One region of the Jeotgalibaca arthritidis genome, then DNA from elsewhere that is predicted to be linked to it. Evidence: a T-box and tRNA genes for the amino acid it is inferred to sense, from the RefSeq annotation. Region 1 holds a T-box; the other holds one or more tRNA genes.
The links. A T-box is a leader RNA that pairs with one kind of tRNA and senses whether it is charged. The one in region 1 lies ahead of glyQ (glycine--tRNA ligase subunit alpha), so its partner is inferred to be a tRNA-Gly.
Positions count from the first base shown of each region.

Region 2: it has a tRNA-Gly gene. The T-box ahead of glyQ (glycine--tRNA ligase subunit alpha) is inferred to sense a tRNA for this amino acid. The anticodon was not compared.

Region 1 covers NZ_CP049740.1:2,248,856-2,257,794, reverse strand. Annotated here, with positions in the region: gene aspS (aspartate--tRNA ligase) at 1-397, shown strand, start outside; gene G7057_RS11265 (deoxyribonuclease IV) at 451-1,344, shown strand; gene G7057_RS11260 (pyruvate, water dikinase regulatory protein) at 1,585-2,394, opposite strand; gene G7057_RS11255 (Fur family transcriptional regulator) at 2,514-2,909, shown strand; gene rpsU (30S ribosomal protein S21) at 3,054-3,227, shown strand; gene G7057_RS11245 (PhoH family protein) at 3,434-4,378, shown strand; gene ybeY (rRNA maturation RNase YbeY) at 4,378-4,860, shown strand; gene G7057_RS11235 (diacylglycerol kinase) at 4,832-5,248, shown strand; gene era (GTPase Era) at 5,264-6,175, shown strand; gene recO (DNA repair protein RecO) at 6,168-6,980, shown strand; T-box leader at 7,030-7,199, shown strand; gene glyQ (glycine--tRNA ligase subunit alpha) at 7,269-8,186, shown strand; gene glyS (glycine--tRNA ligase subunit beta) at 8,183-8,939, shown strand, end outside.
Region 2 covers NZ_CP049740.1:1,029,549-1,038,487, reverse strand. Annotated here, with positions in the region: gene manA (mannose-6-phosphate isomerase, class I) at 1-751, opposite strand, end outside; rRNA gene G7057_RS05310 (16S ribosomal RNA) at 1,314-2,869, shown strand; rRNA gene G7057_RS05305 (23S ribosomal RNA) at 3,080-5,994, shown strand; rRNA gene rrf (5S ribosomal RNA) at 6,149-6,264, shown strand; tRNA gene G7057_RS05295 (tRNA-Val) at 6,372-6,444, shown strand; tRNA gene G7057_RS05290 (tRNA-Lys) at 6,498-6,570, shown strand; tRNA gene G7057_RS05285 (tRNA-Leu) at 6,601-6,682, shown strand; tRNA gene G7057_RS05280 (tRNA-Thr) at 6,695-6,767, shown strand; tRNA gene G7057_RS05275 (tRNA-Gly) at 6,775-6,846, shown strand; tRNA gene G7057_RS05270 (tRNA-Leu) at 6,885-6,970, shown strand; tRNA gene G7057_RS05265 (tRNA-Arg) at 6,981-7,054, shown strand; tRNA gene G7057_RS05260 (tRNA-Pro) at 7,064-7,137, shown strand; tRNA gene G7057_RS05255 (tRNA-Met) at 7,151-7,224, shown strand; tRNA gene G7057_RS05250 (tRNA-Ile) at 7,267-7,340, shown strand; tRNA gene G7057_RS05245 (tRNA-Ser) at 7,380-7,469, shown strand; tRNA gene G7057_RS05240 (tRNA-Glu) at 7,481-7,552, shown strand; tRNA gene G7057_RS05235 (tRNA-Ser) at 7,594-7,683, shown strand; tRNA gene G7057_RS05230 (tRNA-Met) at 7,719-7,791, shown strand; tRNA gene G7057_RS05225 (tRNA-Asp) at 7,804-7,879, shown strand; tRNA gene G7057_RS05220 (tRNA-Gly) at 7,881-7,951, shown strand; tRNA gene G7057_RS05215 (tRNA-Ile) at 7,964-8,037, shown strand; tRNA gene G7057_RS05210 (tRNA-Glu) at 8,053-8,124, shown strand; tRNA gene G7057_RS05205 (tRNA-Val) at 8,171-8,243, shown strand; tRNA gene G7057_RS05200 (tRNA-Asp) at 8,246-8,318, shown strand; tRNA gene G7057_RS05195 (tRNA-Phe) at 8,361-8,436, shown strand; tRNA gene G7057_RS05190 (tRNA-Tyr) at 8,438-8,518, shown strand; tRNA gene G7057_RS05185 (tRNA-Trp) at 8,536-8,606, shown strand; tRNA gene G7057_RS05180 (tRNA-His) at 8,619-8,691, shown strand; tRNA gene G7057_RS05175 (tRNA-Gln) at 8,702-8,773, shown strand; tRNA gene G7057_RS05170 (tRNA-Cys) at 8,780-8,850, shown strand; tRNA gene G7057_RS05165 (tRNA-Leu) at 8,885-8,939, shown strand, end outside.

The sequences.
Region 1 (8,939 bases):
AGAGGATGTTGCGCTATTAGCTGATAATCCAGCTGCTGTTCGCGCTCAAGCTTATGATATTGTTCTCAATGGTTACGAAATCGGTGGCGGATCGCTACGTATTTATACACGTGAGGTTCAAGAGAAAATGTTTGCTGCTTTAGGATTTACACCAGAGCAAGCAGAAGCAGAATTTGGTTTCTTATTAGAAGCATTCGACTATGGCTTCCCACCACACGGCGGTATCGCACTTGGGTTAGACCGTTTAGTTATGTTATTAGCTGGTGAAAATAACATTCGTGAAGTTATTGCTTTCCCTAAAAATGGTAAAGCATACGATGCGATGACTAAAGCTCCAGGAGAAGTTAGCGACGCACAATTGCAAGAACTAAACTTACGTTTAACAGTAGAAGATTAATGACCAAACAGGTTGGGGATGCCTCCAACCTGTTTTTTAGAAGGGAGAAACATATGCTAAAAATCGGATCACATGTATCAATGTCAGGGAAGAAAATGATGGTTGGGGCCGTTGAAGAGGCTCATTCTTATGGATCGAATACCTTTATGATATATACGGGAGCACCACAAAACACGAGACGGAAAGCCATAGATGAGATGAATATCCCAGCTGCGCAATCGTTAATGAGCGATTATCAAATGGGCGATATTGTTGTTCATGCGCCTTATATTATTAATTTGGCTAATACGACTAAGCCTGACCATTTCGAATTTGCGACAGCCTTTTTACGAGAAGAAATCGTGCGAGCGCAAGCTTTAGGAGCTAGTCAAATTACCATGCATCCAGGTGCTCACGTTGGAGCAGGTGCTGATGCAGGTATTGCACAGATAATAAAAGGCTTAAATGAGGTTTTAGAACGCAATCAGACGGCTCAAATTGCTTTAGAAACAATGGCAGGAAAAGGAACAGAGATTGGGAGAACCTTTGAAGAGTTAGCACAAATCATTAATGGTGTGACCTTTAATGAAAAATTATCAGTGACGTTGGACACTTGTCACACACATGACGCAGGCTATGCTATTCGTAATGACTTTGATGGTGTTTTAGAAGAATTTGATCGCATTATTGGCTTAGATCGCTTGAAAGTGATTCATGTCAACGATTCTAAAAATGAGCAAGGTGCTAAAAAGGACCGCCATGCCAATATCGGCCATGGCTATATTGGTTTTGACGCACTCAATCATATTGTTCATCACCCTCAATTAATGGATTTACCAAAAATTTTAGAAACACCTTACGTAGGTGAAGATAAAAAGAATAAGCAGCCGCCGTATCGCTTTGAAATTGATATGTTTAGAAAGCAAGGCTTCAATCCAAACTTACTGGACGATATTATCAACCAATAAGGTCATATAAGAAATTTTTATTTACTCAAGTGTGCGATACAGCTCAATTATTGAAGCTGTATCGTACACTTTTATCTTAAATTGTACGATACAGGATGCTTCGAACAGTCTGTATCTTACGTTTAGGCTCTTGAATGTAAGATACAGCTGATATTTTTAGTCTGTATCTTACATCTCGACAAAAAGGGCTGGGGAATCACCCCAGCCCTAAAATATAGACGACTAATTTTTTCGCACTCTTTATTTATTTAAAACATTTTTAATAATAATCTCTGTTGTTTCTTCAATCGATCGCTTAGCTACATTAATAATATAACAATCGAGTTTCTCATAGAGTTCGTCAGCAAAAGCAATCTCTTTCTTCACACGGTCAATATTAGAATAAATCGTTTCTTCTGATAAACCGTAAGCTATCATACGCTCTTTTCTAAAATTAACGAGCGTTTCAATATCATTGGTTAAGCCAACAATTTTCTTTGGATTAACTTCCCATAATTCATCAGGAATCTGGGCTTCAGGCAAAATGGGTAAGTTAGCGACGCGAATATTTTTATTAGCAAGAAACATGGATAATGGTGTTTTAGATGTTCTTGAAATACCTAATAAGACTAAATCAGCTTCTAGCAACCCCTTTGGATCTTTGCCATCATCGTACTTAACAGCGAATTCAATAGCGCTAATCCGGTTAAAATACTCATCATCTAACTGGTGGGAGGCACCCGCACGTTTAATGGGACTTTGATTGGTAATTTCCGAAACACCTGATACAAGGTCTTTTAAAACGTCATAACAACGAATCTCGTTTTCCTTGCAATAGGCTTCTGTAAAACTGCTTAGGTTGTTAGTAACCAGTGTATGGATAATAACAGCTTCTTTTTCTTTTGCTTGAATAAAAATGTTCTCTAGCTCAGTTTCCTTTCTGACAAAGGGGAATTGGTGAATAACAGTTTCCACATCAGGGAACTGAGATAGTACTGCGTTCAATACTTTTCGAGCCGTTTCACCGACTGAATCGGAAATAACAAAGAAATTTACGTGATGATTTTCCATAGTGACACCTCAACTTTTTTTGTTGCATTCTTCCATTCAATATACTACAGTATGGGTATAATGAACAGTAGGAGGTGGCAGAATTGGGACAAACACTAGTTGATCAATCTTTAAGACGTATGAAGGACAACGGTCTAAAACATACTGCAAAAAGAGAAGAACTGATTAAACTATTCGCAGAAGAAGAACGCTACCTAACAGCAAAAGACGTTCAACAAAAGTTAGAAGATAGTTACCCAACCTTAAGCTTCGATACTATATACCGCAATCTTTATTCATTTGTTGATATAGGTATTTTAGAAACAACCGAACTTAATAATGAAAAACTTTTCCGCATCACATGCTTGCAAGATGGCCATCATCACCATCATTTCATTTGCGAAGAATGTGGGAAAACCATTCAGTTGGAAATGTGTCCGATGGATTTCTTTAAGGAGCAGCTGCAAAATTGCACCCTAAAAACCCATCGCTTTGAAATTTTCGGAAGCTGCAATGATTGTAACGCTAACAAGTGATTTCACATATTGTCATTTAACTCTTATTTTTGCATTGCAAATGCTTGAAGCTGTGTTATAATATCAAAAGAACATTTTCATTAAGAATATAAAAACATTTTTAATGGAACGGTTACTTTTAATGCTCGGAGGGAGGGAATATTAATGTCAAAAACAGTTGTTCGTAAAAACGAATCTCTTGACGATGCTCTTCGTCGCTTTAAACGTACTGTTTCCAAGACAGGTACTCTTCAAGAAGCCCGTAAACTTGAATTCTATGAAAAACCAAGTGTGAAACGTAAGAAGAAATCAGAGGCAGCTAGAAAACGTAAATTCTAATTGTTGCATCGTTAAAGATAAAAAAGGATTAAGGCTCAGGTCTTAATCCTTTTTTGTGTTTAACTATCTGAGAAATTCGTGAAAAGAATGGAAATATGACGTCACTAATTGTGGTCTGTGCTATAATTAGGGCAAAATAAATGGAATTTAATCAGAGAGGTGTAACATATTTGATTGAAAATAAAACACACGATGTAACGGTTGGTATGGATATAGAAGATGCAGAACTATTACCCATGTTGTTTGGTTCTCAAGATAAAAACCTACAACTTTTAGAAGCTAACCTCAATGTCACCATTAATAGTAGGGGAAGTCATATTGATATTACAGGTTCTCAGGCGAATACAAAAGTCGTTGAGTCCTTATTAAATCAAGTGGTAGCCTTAATTAAAAAAGATATTCAAATAACGCAAGCAGACATACTAACAGCTATCAAGATGGCTGAACGAGGTAGTAGCGATTATTTTTCTACTTTATATGATGAAGTAATTGGAAAGACCTATGCTGGAAAATCTATTCGAGCGAAAAATATCGGGCAAAAAAAATATTATGAAGCGGTCCAAAAGAATGATATTGTCTTTGGAATTGGACCAGCAGGAACGGGCAAAACATTTTTAGCTGTTGTTATGGCCGTTCAAGCCTTAAAAGCGGGACGTGTTCAAAAAATTATTTTAACCCGTCCCGCTGTTGAAGCAGGAGAAAATCTTGGTTTTCTTCCGGGTGACTTAAAAGAAAAAGTAGACCCATACCTCAGACCTGTTTATGATGCTTTATATGCTATCTACGGTGTTGACCATACAACGCGTTTAATGGAAAGAGGGGTCATTGAAATTGCGCCACTCGCCTATATGCGTGGTCGGACATTAGAAGAAGCTTTTGTTATTCTAGATGAAGCACAGAATACGACTGGTGCGCAAATGAAAATGTTCCTGACTCGTTTAGGCTTTGGTTCTAAAATGATTGTCAATGGCGATAAAACACAAATAGACTTGCCAAAAGGGGCCTCGTCTGGTTTGATTGATGCTGAAAAGAAATTAAAAGGGATTAAAGATATTGCTTTTGTGGCTTTCGATGCGCATGATGTTGTTCGCCATCCTGTTGTTGCCAGAATTATAGAAGCCTATGATAAAGAAGGAGATACGAATAAATGATTGATATAGATGTAATTGATGAAACAAGCCGTGTTTCAGAGAAAGATGAAGCGTTGGTTCTTGATATTATTTCGTTTGCTGCCACTTACTTAGACCTTCCGCCACATTCAGAATTATCGCTTAGTTTTGTCGATAATGAGCGTATTCGCGAAATTAATCGGGACTATCGAAACAAAGATCAAGCAACTGATGTTATTAGCTTTGCTTTAAATGATGATGAGGAAGATGATTTCCCCGTAAATCTAGAAACACTTGGTGATGACTTCCCAATGAATTTGGGTGATATCATTATTTCGATTGATAAAACAGCAGAACAAGCAGAATCTTATGGTCACAGCTTTGAGAGAGAACTTGGCTTTTTAGCCCTTCATGGATTCTTGCATTTAAATGGTTATGACCATATGACAGAAGAAGATGAAAAGGAAATGTTTGGTCTGCAGAAAGAGATATTAGATGCCTATGGACTCAAAAGAGAAGAATAACAGTTCAAAGCGTAATATTTGGAAGAATCCTACCTTTCTTGTATCCTTTGGTCATGCTTGGGATGGGGTCAAACTTATTTTAAAAGAAGAGAGTAATATGCGCCATCATGCATTTATTGCCTTATTACCCATCTTGTTTGGTTTTTTCTTTCAAATTAGTGGCTTAGAGTGGATTGCTCTTATTAGTTGTATTTTTCTTGTTGTCATGATGGAATTTGTTAATACTATATTTGAAACGGTAGTGGACATGGTAACCGATTATGAATACCACCCACTGGCTAAGAAAGCTAAAGATATAGCCGCAGGAGCCGTTTTAGTTGCAGCAGTTTTTTCTATTATTGTTGCTGCCATTATATTTCTGCCAAAAATTCTTGCATTATTTTTCTAGGGAGGTATTTATTTTATGCAAGACAATCAAGCATTTAAATCAGGCTTTATATCTATTATAGGAAGACCCAACGTTGGGAAATCGACACTATTGAACCGTATCGTCGGACAAAAAGTGGCGATTATGAGTGATACACCACAGACGACACGTAATAAGATTCAAGGCGTTGTCACAACCGATCAGGCGCAAATGGTTTTTATTGATACACCTGGTATCCATAAACCGAAACATCGCTTAAATGACTTTATGTTGCAGAGTGCATACAGTACATTTAATGAAGTTGATATTGTGTTATTCATGGTTAACGCAGAGGAAAAACGTGGAGCAGGCGACAACTTTATTATGGAACGTTTGAAAAACATTCGTACGCCTAAGTTTTTGATTATTAATAAAATTGATAAAATTAACCCAGAGTCTCTATTAGAAATCATTACAGACTACACCTCTGTTCAAGAGTTTGATGAAGTTATTCCAATTTCAGCAACAAATGGTAACAATATCGAATCCATGTTAGAGACTATTCAAAACTATTTACCAGAAGGTCCGCAATACTACCCAGCAGATCAAGTAACAGATCATCCGGAATACTTTATTGTGTCTGAGTTTATTCGTGAAAAAGTCTTGCAATTAACTCGTGATGAAATTCCACATTCGGTGGCAGTTGTAGTGGAATCCATGCAGCGTAATGAGAACAATAAAATCCATGTTCATGCCACAATCGTTGTAGACCGCGCTAGTCAAAAAGGGATGATTATCGGTAAAGGTGGCAAAATGTTGAAAGAAATTGGGACGCGTGCGCGCCGTGATATCGAAGTCATGTTAGGTGATAAAATATTCTTAGAATTGTGGGTAAAGGTACAACGCGATTGGCGTGATAAGCAAACCCATTTACAAGAATATGGTTACCGCAAGAAAGATTATGAGTAAAACAGGCTTTCAAACATTCCAAGGGATTGTTATTTCGGTTAGAAAGCATAAGGAAACGGATGCACTCGTTAAGATTTTTACACTTGAGCATGGAAAACGCATGTTTTTTGTACGGCATTACTTTAAGTCAAATTTCCAAATGAAGGCATCGTTACTCCCCTTTACACACGCTAGCTATATTGGGACCATAAATGATGATGGTTTGTCTTTTTTAAGAGACTATCAGTCGGCTGAAAACTATACAGCTATTCAGCAAGATGTTTATTTGAATGCTTATGCCACCTATATGGCTAATTTAGCTGATGCTGCTATGGAAGACCGTATACCAAACAAAGAGCTGTTCGAATTGCTACAACAATCATTAGGTGCAATGAACAATAAGAATGATGGTCAAACCATTATGAATGTCTATGAAATGAATCTGTTAAAGTATTTTGGTGTTCATCCGCAGTTATCAGCTTGTCGAATTTGTGGGAATCCAAATGAACCTTTTGATTATTCGGCTAAGCATTCAGGTGTATTATGCACCAATCATTTTCATGAGGACAGCCACCGCCTGCATGCTCATCCAGCCGCTATTCATTTTTGTCGCATTTTTTTAAAAATTAAGCCCAATCAAGTGGAGCGTATTTCACTAAAAGATGACACTAAAAAGGCTATTCAAGACTTTATTGATTTTCTTTATGATGAGTATGTTGGAATCAAACTAAAAAGTAAATCCTACATTGATCAAATGAAGGAATGGGAGAATACCTTGCAATTGTCAGTTGAGAAACGTAAAGCTGATGAATCTGAAAACACATAAAAACCTTGACTTTAATAGGCTAACTGTTTACTATTATGGTTATAAATAAATAAGAACGTTGACGATGAGAGTACATACAATATGATGCTAAAGCGAGTTTGGATAGGTGAGAGCCAAACGCATACAGTTGTCATGGAAAGGCACATCTGAGTTTTACCAATGAAGAGCTGGTCTTAACCAGAAATAGGGTGGAACCGCGAGTATAAACTCGTCCCTATGTTGCTCCGCGAGCAGCATAGGGGCGTTTTTTTGTCTATTATTAAAGGAAAAGAAATGAGGAGAATCACTATGGAAGAAAAAGTAACCGTTCAAAGAATGATACAAATCCTTCAAAATTATTGGGCAGAGCAAGGCTGTCTGCTTTTAAATGCATATGACACGGAAAAAGGAGCAGGGACAATGAGTCCGTATACCTTCTTGCGTGCAATTGGTCCAGAACCTTGGAATGCAGCATATGTAGAACCATCGAGACGACCAGCTGACGGCCGTTATGGTGATAACCCAAACAGACTATATCAACATCATCAATTCCAAGTTGTAATGAAGCCGTCACCTGACAACATCCAAGAACTTTATTTAAAGAGTTTGGAAGCTTTAGGAATTAACCCGTTAGAGCATGATATCCGTTTTGTTGAAGATAACTGGGAAAACCCATCACTAGGATGTGCTGGTTTAGGTTGGGAAGTTTGGTTAGATGGTATGGAAATTACCCAATTTACTTACTTCCAACAAGTTGGCGGCTTACAATGTAGCCCTGTAACGAGTGAATTAACTTATGGGATTGAACGTTTGGCATCGTATATCCAAGATGTTGAAAATGTTTACGACCTTGACTGGGTAGAAGGCGTTAAATATGGCGAAATTTTCTATCAACCAGAATATGAACATTCAAAATATTCATTTGAAGAAAGCGATCCAGAATTACTAATGAATTTATTCAATGCCTACGCAGAAGAAGCAATGAAACAAATTGACAATGGCTTAATCCATCCAGCTTATGATTATGTCTTAAAATGCTCGCATGCGTTTAACTTGTTAGATGCCAGAGGAGTGGTTTCTGCTACAGACCGCGCTGGATTTTTAGCAAAAATTAGAAATATGGCCCGTAAGTTAGCAAAAGCATTCGTTGAATCAAGACGTAATCTTGGTTTCCCACTTCTTTCAGAAGAAGAACGTCAACGTTTATTGAAGGAGGAACAAGCATGAGCGGAACATTATTATTAGAAATTGGTTTAGAAGAAGTACCTGCACGTTATGTGAAGAGTAGTAGCCAACAATTAAAAGAACGTATGGAACAATTTTTGAAAGTAAATCGTCTTACTTTCGACCGAATTGATTATTTTGGAACACCAAGACGACTTGCTGTTATGGTTCATGGTTTAGCAGATAAACAAGAAGATCTTCATGAAAAAGCAAAAGGACCAGCAAAAAAAATAGCTGTCGATGCTGATGGTAATTGGACAAAAGCTGCACTTGGATTTGCAAGAGGACAAGGTGTTACCGAAGCAGACCTTTACTTTGAAGAATTAAAGGGTGTCGAATACGTTTATGCCAATAAAGAAGTTCTTGGTAAAGAAACAAAAGATGTCCTAACAAATTTAGGACAAGTTATCGATGCCATGACATTCCCAATTACGATGCACTGGGGAAATAGTTCGTATGAGTATATTCGTCCGATTCATTGGTTAGTTGCCATGTTGGATAATGACATTATTCCATTTACTTTCCTTGACTTAGAAAGTGGTCGTCAATCGCGAGGTCACCGATTCTTAGGACAAACAGCTACATTTGACCATGCAGCAGACTATACTGAAAAACTAAGAGAGCAATTTGTTATTGCTGATTTAGACGAACGTAAAACGATGATTAGCCATCAAATTGCTGAGATTGAAAAAGAAAATGCTTGGATTATCCCAGCTGATGAAACATTAATGGAGGAAGTTGTTTCTTTAGTTGAAT
Region 2 (8,939 bases), 1.1 Mb from region 1:
ATTTATAAACAGAGAAGTAGTCACTTTCAATAAGAGTAACAATCTCATTGTCATCTAGTTTTTTAGTCTGAATAAACAAATCAGGATTTTGATGAGGAATCATAGAAACATCAATTGATTGCTGAATATGTAATTCACGACCATTACCATTATCATCAAGACGATCATAGTCATAGACACGATAAGTTGTATTACTACTCTGTTGTGTCTCTAAAATCATAATTCCCGCTCCAATAGCATGAATGGTGCCGCTTGGAACAAAGAAGAAATCACCTTTTTTAACTTTAACGCGAGTCAATAAGTCATCCCATTGACCAGCTTCAATCATCTCAGCAAAAGCTTCCTTTGTTTGAGCAGAGTGTCCATAAACAATTTCAGAACCTTCATCCGCATCAATGATATACCAGCATTCTGTCTTACCTAGGTCATTCTCATGCTTTAATCCGTACTCATCATCAGGGTGAACTTGAACGGACAAGTCTTCAGTAGCATCAATAATTTTAGTTAATAGAGGAAACACAGGTGACGAGGGATTACCAAATAGCTCAGGATGTGATTCATATAATTCATTTAAAGGCACACCAGCGTGGCTACCTGACGAAATAGTGCCAACGCCATCTAAATGGGCACTAATTGCCCAGCACTCACCAGTATGCTCACTTGGGATTTCATAGCCATAGATATCACGTAGCTTTGTTCCACCCCAGATTTTTTCTTGAAGCTTAGGGTTCATAAATAATGGTTCTTGCATGTTCATCCTCCTTAAGTTATAAACGGGATATAGTTTACATATCTATTATAAACAAAAGGTATAGATTTAAAAGAAGAATATAATAGAACTAAACGCGGTGTCGGTAAATTTAGTCGATATTAATACACCAGAATATGTTGACCTTTTGTAAATCAGATGTTATTATAACGAAGTCGCTTGTTTAAGGAGCGCAAATACATCTTTTCAAAACATCTGAAAAAGTAAAAAAACTTTTGACAAAAGGTTGTTAAGATGATAAGATATAAAAGTTGTTTCTCAAAAAACAGCTGAAAAAACTTTTTTAAAAGTTTTAAAAAACTGTTGACACTTAATCAACAGCGTGGTAATATGTAGAAGTTGTCACGACACGAACTTAACGTAACACGTGATAACGGATTTGACCTTTGAAAACTGAACAAAGAATGAACGAACCAAACGTGCAGGGTAATTCTTATTTATAAGGATTACACAACGAATCGCGATAATAATCGCAAAAACATTAAGTCAGCAAAAAAGAGCTATTCAGCTTTTCATGTCGGGTTTCTGTACAAGAGCCCACATTTAACATGAGAGTTTGATCCTGGCTCAGGACGAACGCTGGCGGCGTGCCTAATACATGCAAGTCGTACGAATTGATTAAGGAGCTTGCTCCTTATGACGTTAGTGGCGAACGGGTGAGTAACACGTGGGTAACCTACCTTCAAGAGGGGGATAACATCCGGAAACGGGTGCTAATACCGCATAGTTTCAGCTTCCACATGGAAGCTGAAGGAAAGACGGCCTTTGTGCTGTCACTTGGAGATGGACCCGCGGCGCATTAGTTAGTTGGTAGGGTAACGGCCTACCAAGACGATGATGCGTAGCCGACCTGAGAGGGTGATCGGCCACATTGGGACTGAGACACGGCCCAAACTCCTACGGGAGGCAGCAGTAGGGAATCTTCCGCAATGGACGAAAGTCTGACGGAGCAACGCCGCGTGAGTGAAGAAGGTTTTCGGATCGTAAAACTCTGTTGTTGGAGAAGAACAAGTAGGAGAGTAACTGCTCTTACCTTGACGGTACCCAACCAGAAAGCCACGGCTAACTACGTGCCAGCAGCCGCGGTAATACGTAGGTGGCAAGCGTTGTCCGGATTTATTGGGCGTAAAGCGAGCGCAGGCGGTTCCTTAAGTCTGATGTGAAAGCCCACGGCTCAACCGTGGAAGGTCATTGGAAACTGGGGAACTTGAATGCAGAAGAGGAGAGTGGAATTCCATGTGTAGCGGTGAAATGCGTAGATATATGGAGGAACACCAGTGGCGAAGGCGACTCTCTGGTCTGTAATTGACGCTGAGGCTCGAAAGCGTGGGGAGCAAACAGGATTAGATACCCTGGTAGTCCACGCCGTAAACGATGAGTGCTAAGTGTTGGAGGGTTTCCACCCTTCAGTGCTGCAGTTAACGCATTAAGCACTCCGCCTGGGGAGTACGGCCGCAAGGCTGAAACTCAAAGGAATTGACGGGGACCCGCACAAGCGGTGGAGCATGTGGTTTAATTCGAAGCAACGCGAAGAACCTTACCAGGTCTTGACATCCCTTGACACTCCTAGAGATAGGACGTTCCCTTCGGGGACAAGGTGACAGGTGGTGCATGGTTGTCGTCAGCTCGTGTCGTGAGATGTTGGGTTAAGTCCCGCAACGAGCGCAACCCCTATTGTTAGTTGCCAGCATTCAGTTGGGCACTCTAATAAGACTGCCGGTGACAAACCGGAGGAAGGTGGGGATGACGTCAAATCATCATGCCCCTTATGACCTGGGCTACACACGTGCTACAATGGATGGTACAACGAGCAGCAAACCCGCGAGGGCAAGCGAATCTCTTAAAGCCATTCTCAGTTCGGATTGCAGGCTGCAACTCGCCTGCATGAAGCCGGAATCGCTAGTAATCGCGGATCAGAACGCCGCGGTGAATACGTTCCCGGGTCTTGTACACACCGCCCGTCACACCACGAGAGTTTGTAACACCCGAAGTCGGTGGGGTAACCCTTATGGGAGCCAGCCGCCTAAGGTGGGATAGATGATTGGGGTGAAGTCGTAACAAGGTAGCCGTATCGGAAGGTGCGGCTGGATCACCTCCTTTCTAAGGAAATTATATGGAACCTGCCGATGTTCACATTCTTGTTCAGTTTTGAGAGGTTAACTCTCAAACCAATTGTTCCTTGAAAACTGAATAGTATAACATGAAATATAAAGTAAGAAACCAAAACATTTTACCGCGTTACACGTTGAACAGTTTTTTAACGAAAACAGTTTGATAGTAAAGGCCAGCAATGGCTGAAACTTGACCATAGGTTAAGTGAATAAGGGCGCACGGTGGATGCCTAGGCACTAGGAGCCGATGAAGGACGGGACTAACTCCGATATGCTCCGGGGAGCTGTAAGTAAGCTATGATCCGGAGATTTCCGAATGGGGAAACCCAATATCTTTGATAGGATATTACAAACACGTGAATACATAGCGTGTTTGAGGTACACGCAGGGAACTGAAACATCTCATTACCTGCAGGAAGAGAAAGAAAATTCGATTCCCTGAGTAGCGGCGAGCGAAACGGGAAAAGCCCAAACCAAAGAGCTTGCTCTTTGGGGTTGTAGGACTGGGACGTGAGACTGTAATGGATAGCAGAAGCTGGCTGGAAAGCCACGCGAAACAGGGTAAAAGCCCCGTATGCGAAATCTAAAGCAGCTCTACCAGTATCCTGAGTACGGCGGAACACGAGAAATTCCGTCGGAATCCGGGAGGACCATCTCCCAAGGCTAAATACTCCCTAGTGACCGATAGTGAACCAGTACCGTGAGGGAAAGGTGAAAAGCACCCCGGAAGGGGAGTGAAATAGTACCTGAAACCGTGTGCTTACAAGTAGTCAGAGCCCGTTAATGGGTGATGGCGTACCTTTTGTAGAATGGACCGGCGAGTTACGATCCCATGCGAGGTTAAGTTGAAAAGACGGAGCCGCAGCGAAAGCGAGTCTGAATAGGGCGAATGAGTATGTGGTCGTAGACCCGAAACCAGGTGACCTACCCATGTCCAGGTTGAAGGTGCGGTAATACGCACTGGAGGACCGAACCCACGCACGTTGAAAAGTGCGGGGATGAGGTGTGGGTAGCGGAGAAATTCCAATCGAACCTGGAGATAGCTGGTTCTCTCCGAAATAGCTTTAGGGCTAGCCTCGGATAAACGAATCGTGGAGGTAGAGCACTGTTTGGACTAGGGGCCCTTCTCGGGTTACCGAATTCAGATAAACTCCGAATGCCATGGATTCAAGTCCGGGAGTCAGACTGCGAGTGATAAGATCCGTAGTCGAAAGGGAAACAACCCAGCCCACCAGCTAAGGTCCCAAAGTATCTGTTAAGTGGAAAAGGATGTGGGGTTGCACAGACAACTAGGATGTTGGCTCAGAAGCAGCCATCATTCAAAGAGTGCGTAATAGCTCACTAGTCGAGTGACCCTGCGCCGAAAATTTACCGGGGCTAAACAGATCACCGAAGCTGTGGATTCAACCAATAGGTTGAGTGGTAGGAGAGCGTTCTAAGGGCATTGAAGCTAGACCGTGAGGACTGGTGGAGCGCTTAGAAGTGAGAATGCCGGTATGAGTAGCGAAAGACGGGTGAGAATCCCGTCCACCGTATGACTAAGGTTTCCTGGGGAAGGCTCGTCCTCCCAGGGTTAGTCGGGACCTAAGCCGAGGCCGATAGGCGTAGGCGATGGACAACAGGTTGATATTCCTGTACCAGTTGTTTTTGTTTGAACGATGGAGGGACGCAGGAGGCTAAGGAAATGCGTGCGATTGGAAGAGCACGTCCAAGCAACAAGTCTTGTGGAGAGTCAAATGCTTTCTACTATACGGACAAGTTGTGATGGGGAGGGAAATTTAAGTACCGAAGTTCCTGATGTCACACTGCCAAGAAAAGCTTCTAGTTAGAAACCAACTGCCCGTACCGCAAACCGACACAGGTAGTCGAGGAGAGCATCCTAAGGTGAGCGAGCGAACTCTCGTTAAGGAACTCGGCAAAATGACCCCGTAACTTCGGGAGAAGGGGTGCTGACCGCAAGGTCAGCCGCAGTGAATAGGCCCAAGCGACTGTTTATCAAAAACACAGGTCTCTGCAAAATCGAAAGATGACGTATAGGGGCTGACGCCTGCCCGGTGCTGGAAGGTTAAGAGGAGAGGTTAGCTTCGGCGAAGCTTTGAATTGAAGCCCCAGTAAACGGCGGCCGTAACTATAACGGTCCTAAGGTAGCGAAATTCCTTGTCAGGTAAGTTCTGACCCGCACGAAAGGCGTAACGATTTGGGCACTGTCTCAACGAGAGACTCGGTGAAATTATAGTACCAGTGAAGATGCTGGTTACCCGCGACAGGACGGAAAGACCCCATGGAGCTTTACTGCAGGTTGATATTGATTGTTTCTGCTACATGTACAGGATAGGTAGGAGCCATTGAAGTCGGGACGCTAGTCTCGATGGAGGCGCCATTGGGATACTACCCTTGTAGCAGGACCACTCTAACCCGCCACCCTTATCGGGTGGGGAGACAGTGTCAGTCGGGCAGTTTGACTGGGGCGGTCGCCTCCTAAAATGTAACGGAGGCGCCCAAAGGTTCCCTCAGAATGGTTGGAAATCATTCGTAGAGTGCAAAGGCAGAAGGGAGCTTGACTGCGAGACCTACAAGTCGAGCAGGGACGAAAGTCGGGCTTAGTGATCCGGTGGTTCCGCATGGAAGGGCCATCGCTCAACGGATAAAAGCTACCCTGGGGATAACAGGCTTATCTCCCCCAAGAGTTCACATCGACGGGGAGGTTTGGCACCTCGATGTCGGCTCGTCGCATCCTGGGGCTGTAGTCGGTCCCAAGGGTTGGGCTGTTCGCCCATTAAAGCGGCACGCGAGCTGGGTTCAGAACGTCGTGAGACAGTTCGGTCCCTATCCGTCGCGGGCGTTGGAAATTTGAGAGGAGCTGTCCTTAGTACGAGAGGACCGGGATGGACACACCGCTGGTGTACCAGTTGTTCTGCCAAGGGCATTGCTGGGTAGCTATGTGTGGACGGGATAAACGCTGAAAGCATCTAAGCGTGAAGCCCCCTCAAGATGAGATTTCCCATCATTTTAAATGAGTAAGACCCCTGAGAGACGATCAGGTAGATAGGCTAGAAGTGGAAGTGCAGCGATGTATGGAGCGGACTAGTACTAATCGGTCGAGGACTTAACCAATAATAAAACGGTAATCAAGTAAAATGGGTTTCAAACCAAAGGTTTCATGTTAACTATTCAGTTTTGAGGGAACAACCTCAAAAGAACACTGTGGGCATAGCCCAAGTGTATCATGTCTGTAAACTGCTAAAGCAGCAACAGCCATGACAATATGTGCGGTGGCGATGGCAAGAAGGTCACACCTGTTCCCATCCCGAACACAGAAGTTAAGCTTCTTAGCGCCGATTGTAGTGAAGGGTTTCCCTTTGTGAGAGTAGGACGCTGCCGCGCATATATTTTCTTTTAAAAATAAGTTTTCAAAAGAAAATAACTTGCAGATTAGCAAAAAATATTGTATTATGTTCAAGAACTGTTCTTTACATAATATTTACATTTTCGGAGGTTTAGCTCAGCTGGGAGAGCGTCTGCCTTACAAGCAGGATGTCAGCGGTTCGATCCCGTTAACCTCCATAGTCATAGTAATATGACAAAGTGAGTAATACTCACAATTCAACTCTTTAGTTGAGTCATTAGCTCAGTTGGTAGAGCATCTGACTTTTAATCAGAGGGTCGCAGGTTCGAGCCCTGCATGACTCATTTCTTTTTATCAATTGCATAAAAAGATGCGCGGGTGTGGCGGAATTGGCAGACGCACTAGATTTAGGATCTAGCGCCGCAAGGCGTGGGGGTTCAAGTCCCTTCACCCGCATTTTAAAAATTTGCCGGCTTAGCTCAGTTGGTAGAGCATCTGATTTGTAATCAGAGGGTCGAGGGTTCAAGTCCTTTAGCCGGCATCTTTTTGCGGAAGTAGTTCAGTGGTAGAACACCACCTTGCCAAGGTGGGGGTCGCGGGTTCGAACCCCGTCTTCCGCTTTAAGGATCATATCCTTAAAGTTTTATAATATTGTAATGCCGGGGTGGCGGAATTGGCAGACGCACAGGACTTAAAATCCTGCGGTGAGTTCTCACCGTATCGGTTCGACCCCGATCCTCGGCATTTTTAATATGCACCCATAGCTCAATTGGATAGAGTACCTGACTACGAATCAGGCGGTTGCAGGTTCGACTCCTGCTGGGTGCATTTAAATTACGGGAAGTAGCTCAGCTTGGTAGAGCACTTGGTTTGGGACCAAGGGGTCGCAGGTTCGAATCCTGTCTTCCCGATTTAATATTTTTTGGCGGTGTAGCTCAGCTGGCTAGAGCGTCCGGTTCATACCCGGGAGGTCGGGGGTTCGATCCCCTCCGCCGCTATTTTTAAAAATGGACGTTCAAAAAAGGTCACATTAAGAGCCTGGACCTTTAGCTCAGTTGGTTAGAGCAGACGGCTCATAACCGTCCGGTCGCAGGTTCGAGTCCTGCAAGGTCCATTGCAGCAAACTTACTTGCAGCATAAGCTATCTTTGATTGGGGAAGTACTCAAGTGGCTGAAGAGGCGCCCCTGCTAAGGGTGTAGGTCGGATCATACCGGCGCGAGGGTTCAAATCCCTCCTTCTCCGTTTTAAACAAAGGCCCGTTGGTCAAGCGGTTAAGACACCGCCCTTTCACGGCGGTAACACGGGTTCGAATCCCGTACGGGTCATTATCATATTTTTATGGTAAATTGAATATCATTAACATCTCGGAGGATTACCCAAGTCCGGCTGAAGGGAACGGTCTTGAAAACCGTCAGGCGTGTAAAAGCGTGCAAGGGTTCGAATCCCTTATCCTCCTTTATAACTTTTTTAAAAGTTATCTATTAATATTATCGCGGGGTGGAGCAGTTGGCAGCTCGTCGGGCTCATAACCCGAAGGTCGCAGGTTCAAGTCCTGCCCCCGCAATTTTTTTAAAATGGTTCCGTGGTGTAGGGGTTAACATGCCTGCCTGTCACGCAGGAGATCGCGGGTTCAAATCCCGTCGGAACCGCCACGCGGGTGTAGTTTAGTGGTAAAACCACAGCCTTCCAAGCTGTTGTCGGGAGTTCGATTCTCCTCACCCGCTTTTTTATTTTATGGGCCTATAGCTCAGCTGGTTAGAGCGCACGCCTGATAAGCGTGAGGTCGATGGTTCGAGTCCATTTAGGCCCATTTTTACTTTTAACTGGCCCGTTGGTCAAGCGGTTAAGACACCGCCCTTTCACGGCGGTAACACGGGTTCGAATCCCGTACGGGTCATATCGTCATTTAATTGATGATTTATAAGCTGTATGTTTTATATCATGGAGGTTTAGCTCAGCTGGGAGAGCGTCTGCCTTACAAGCAGGATGTCAGCGGTTCGATCCCGTTAACCTCCATTGGTTCCGTGGTGTAGGGGTTAACATGCCTGCCTGTCACGCAGGAGATCGCGGGTTCAAATCCCGTCGGAACCGTTAATACAGTTGTATTAATTAAATAAAGTATTACTTCTTAATGGCTTGGTAGCTCAGTTGGTAGAGCACTTGATTGAAGCTCAAGGTGTCGGCGGTTCGATTCCGTCCCAAGCCACCATGGAGGGGTAGCGAAGTGGCTAAACGCGGCGGACTGTAAATCCGCTCCTTCGGGTTCGGCAGTTCGAATCTGCCCCCCTCCATTTTTTTTTAAGTCCTTAGGGGTATAGTTTAAAGGTAGAACAACGGTCTCCAAAACCGTTGGTGTGGGTTCAATTCCTGCTACCCCTGTTTTGGATTATGGCGATTGTGGCGAAGTGGTTAACGCACCGGCTTGTGGCGCCGGCATTCGTGGGTTCGATTCCCATCAGTCGCCCTTTTATTAATGGGGTATAGCCAAGCGGTAAGGCAACGGACTTTGACTCCGTCACTCGTTGGTTCGAATCCAGCTACCCCAGTTTTTCGGCGGTATAGCCAAGTGGTAAGGCAGAGGTCTGCAAAACCTTCATCACCGGTTCAAATCCGGTTACCGCCTTTCCCAAAAGGGATGAAAACTTGCATAATAAATTGCCGGCGTGGCGGAATAGGCAGACGCGCTGGACTCAAAATCCAGTGCCCGCGAGG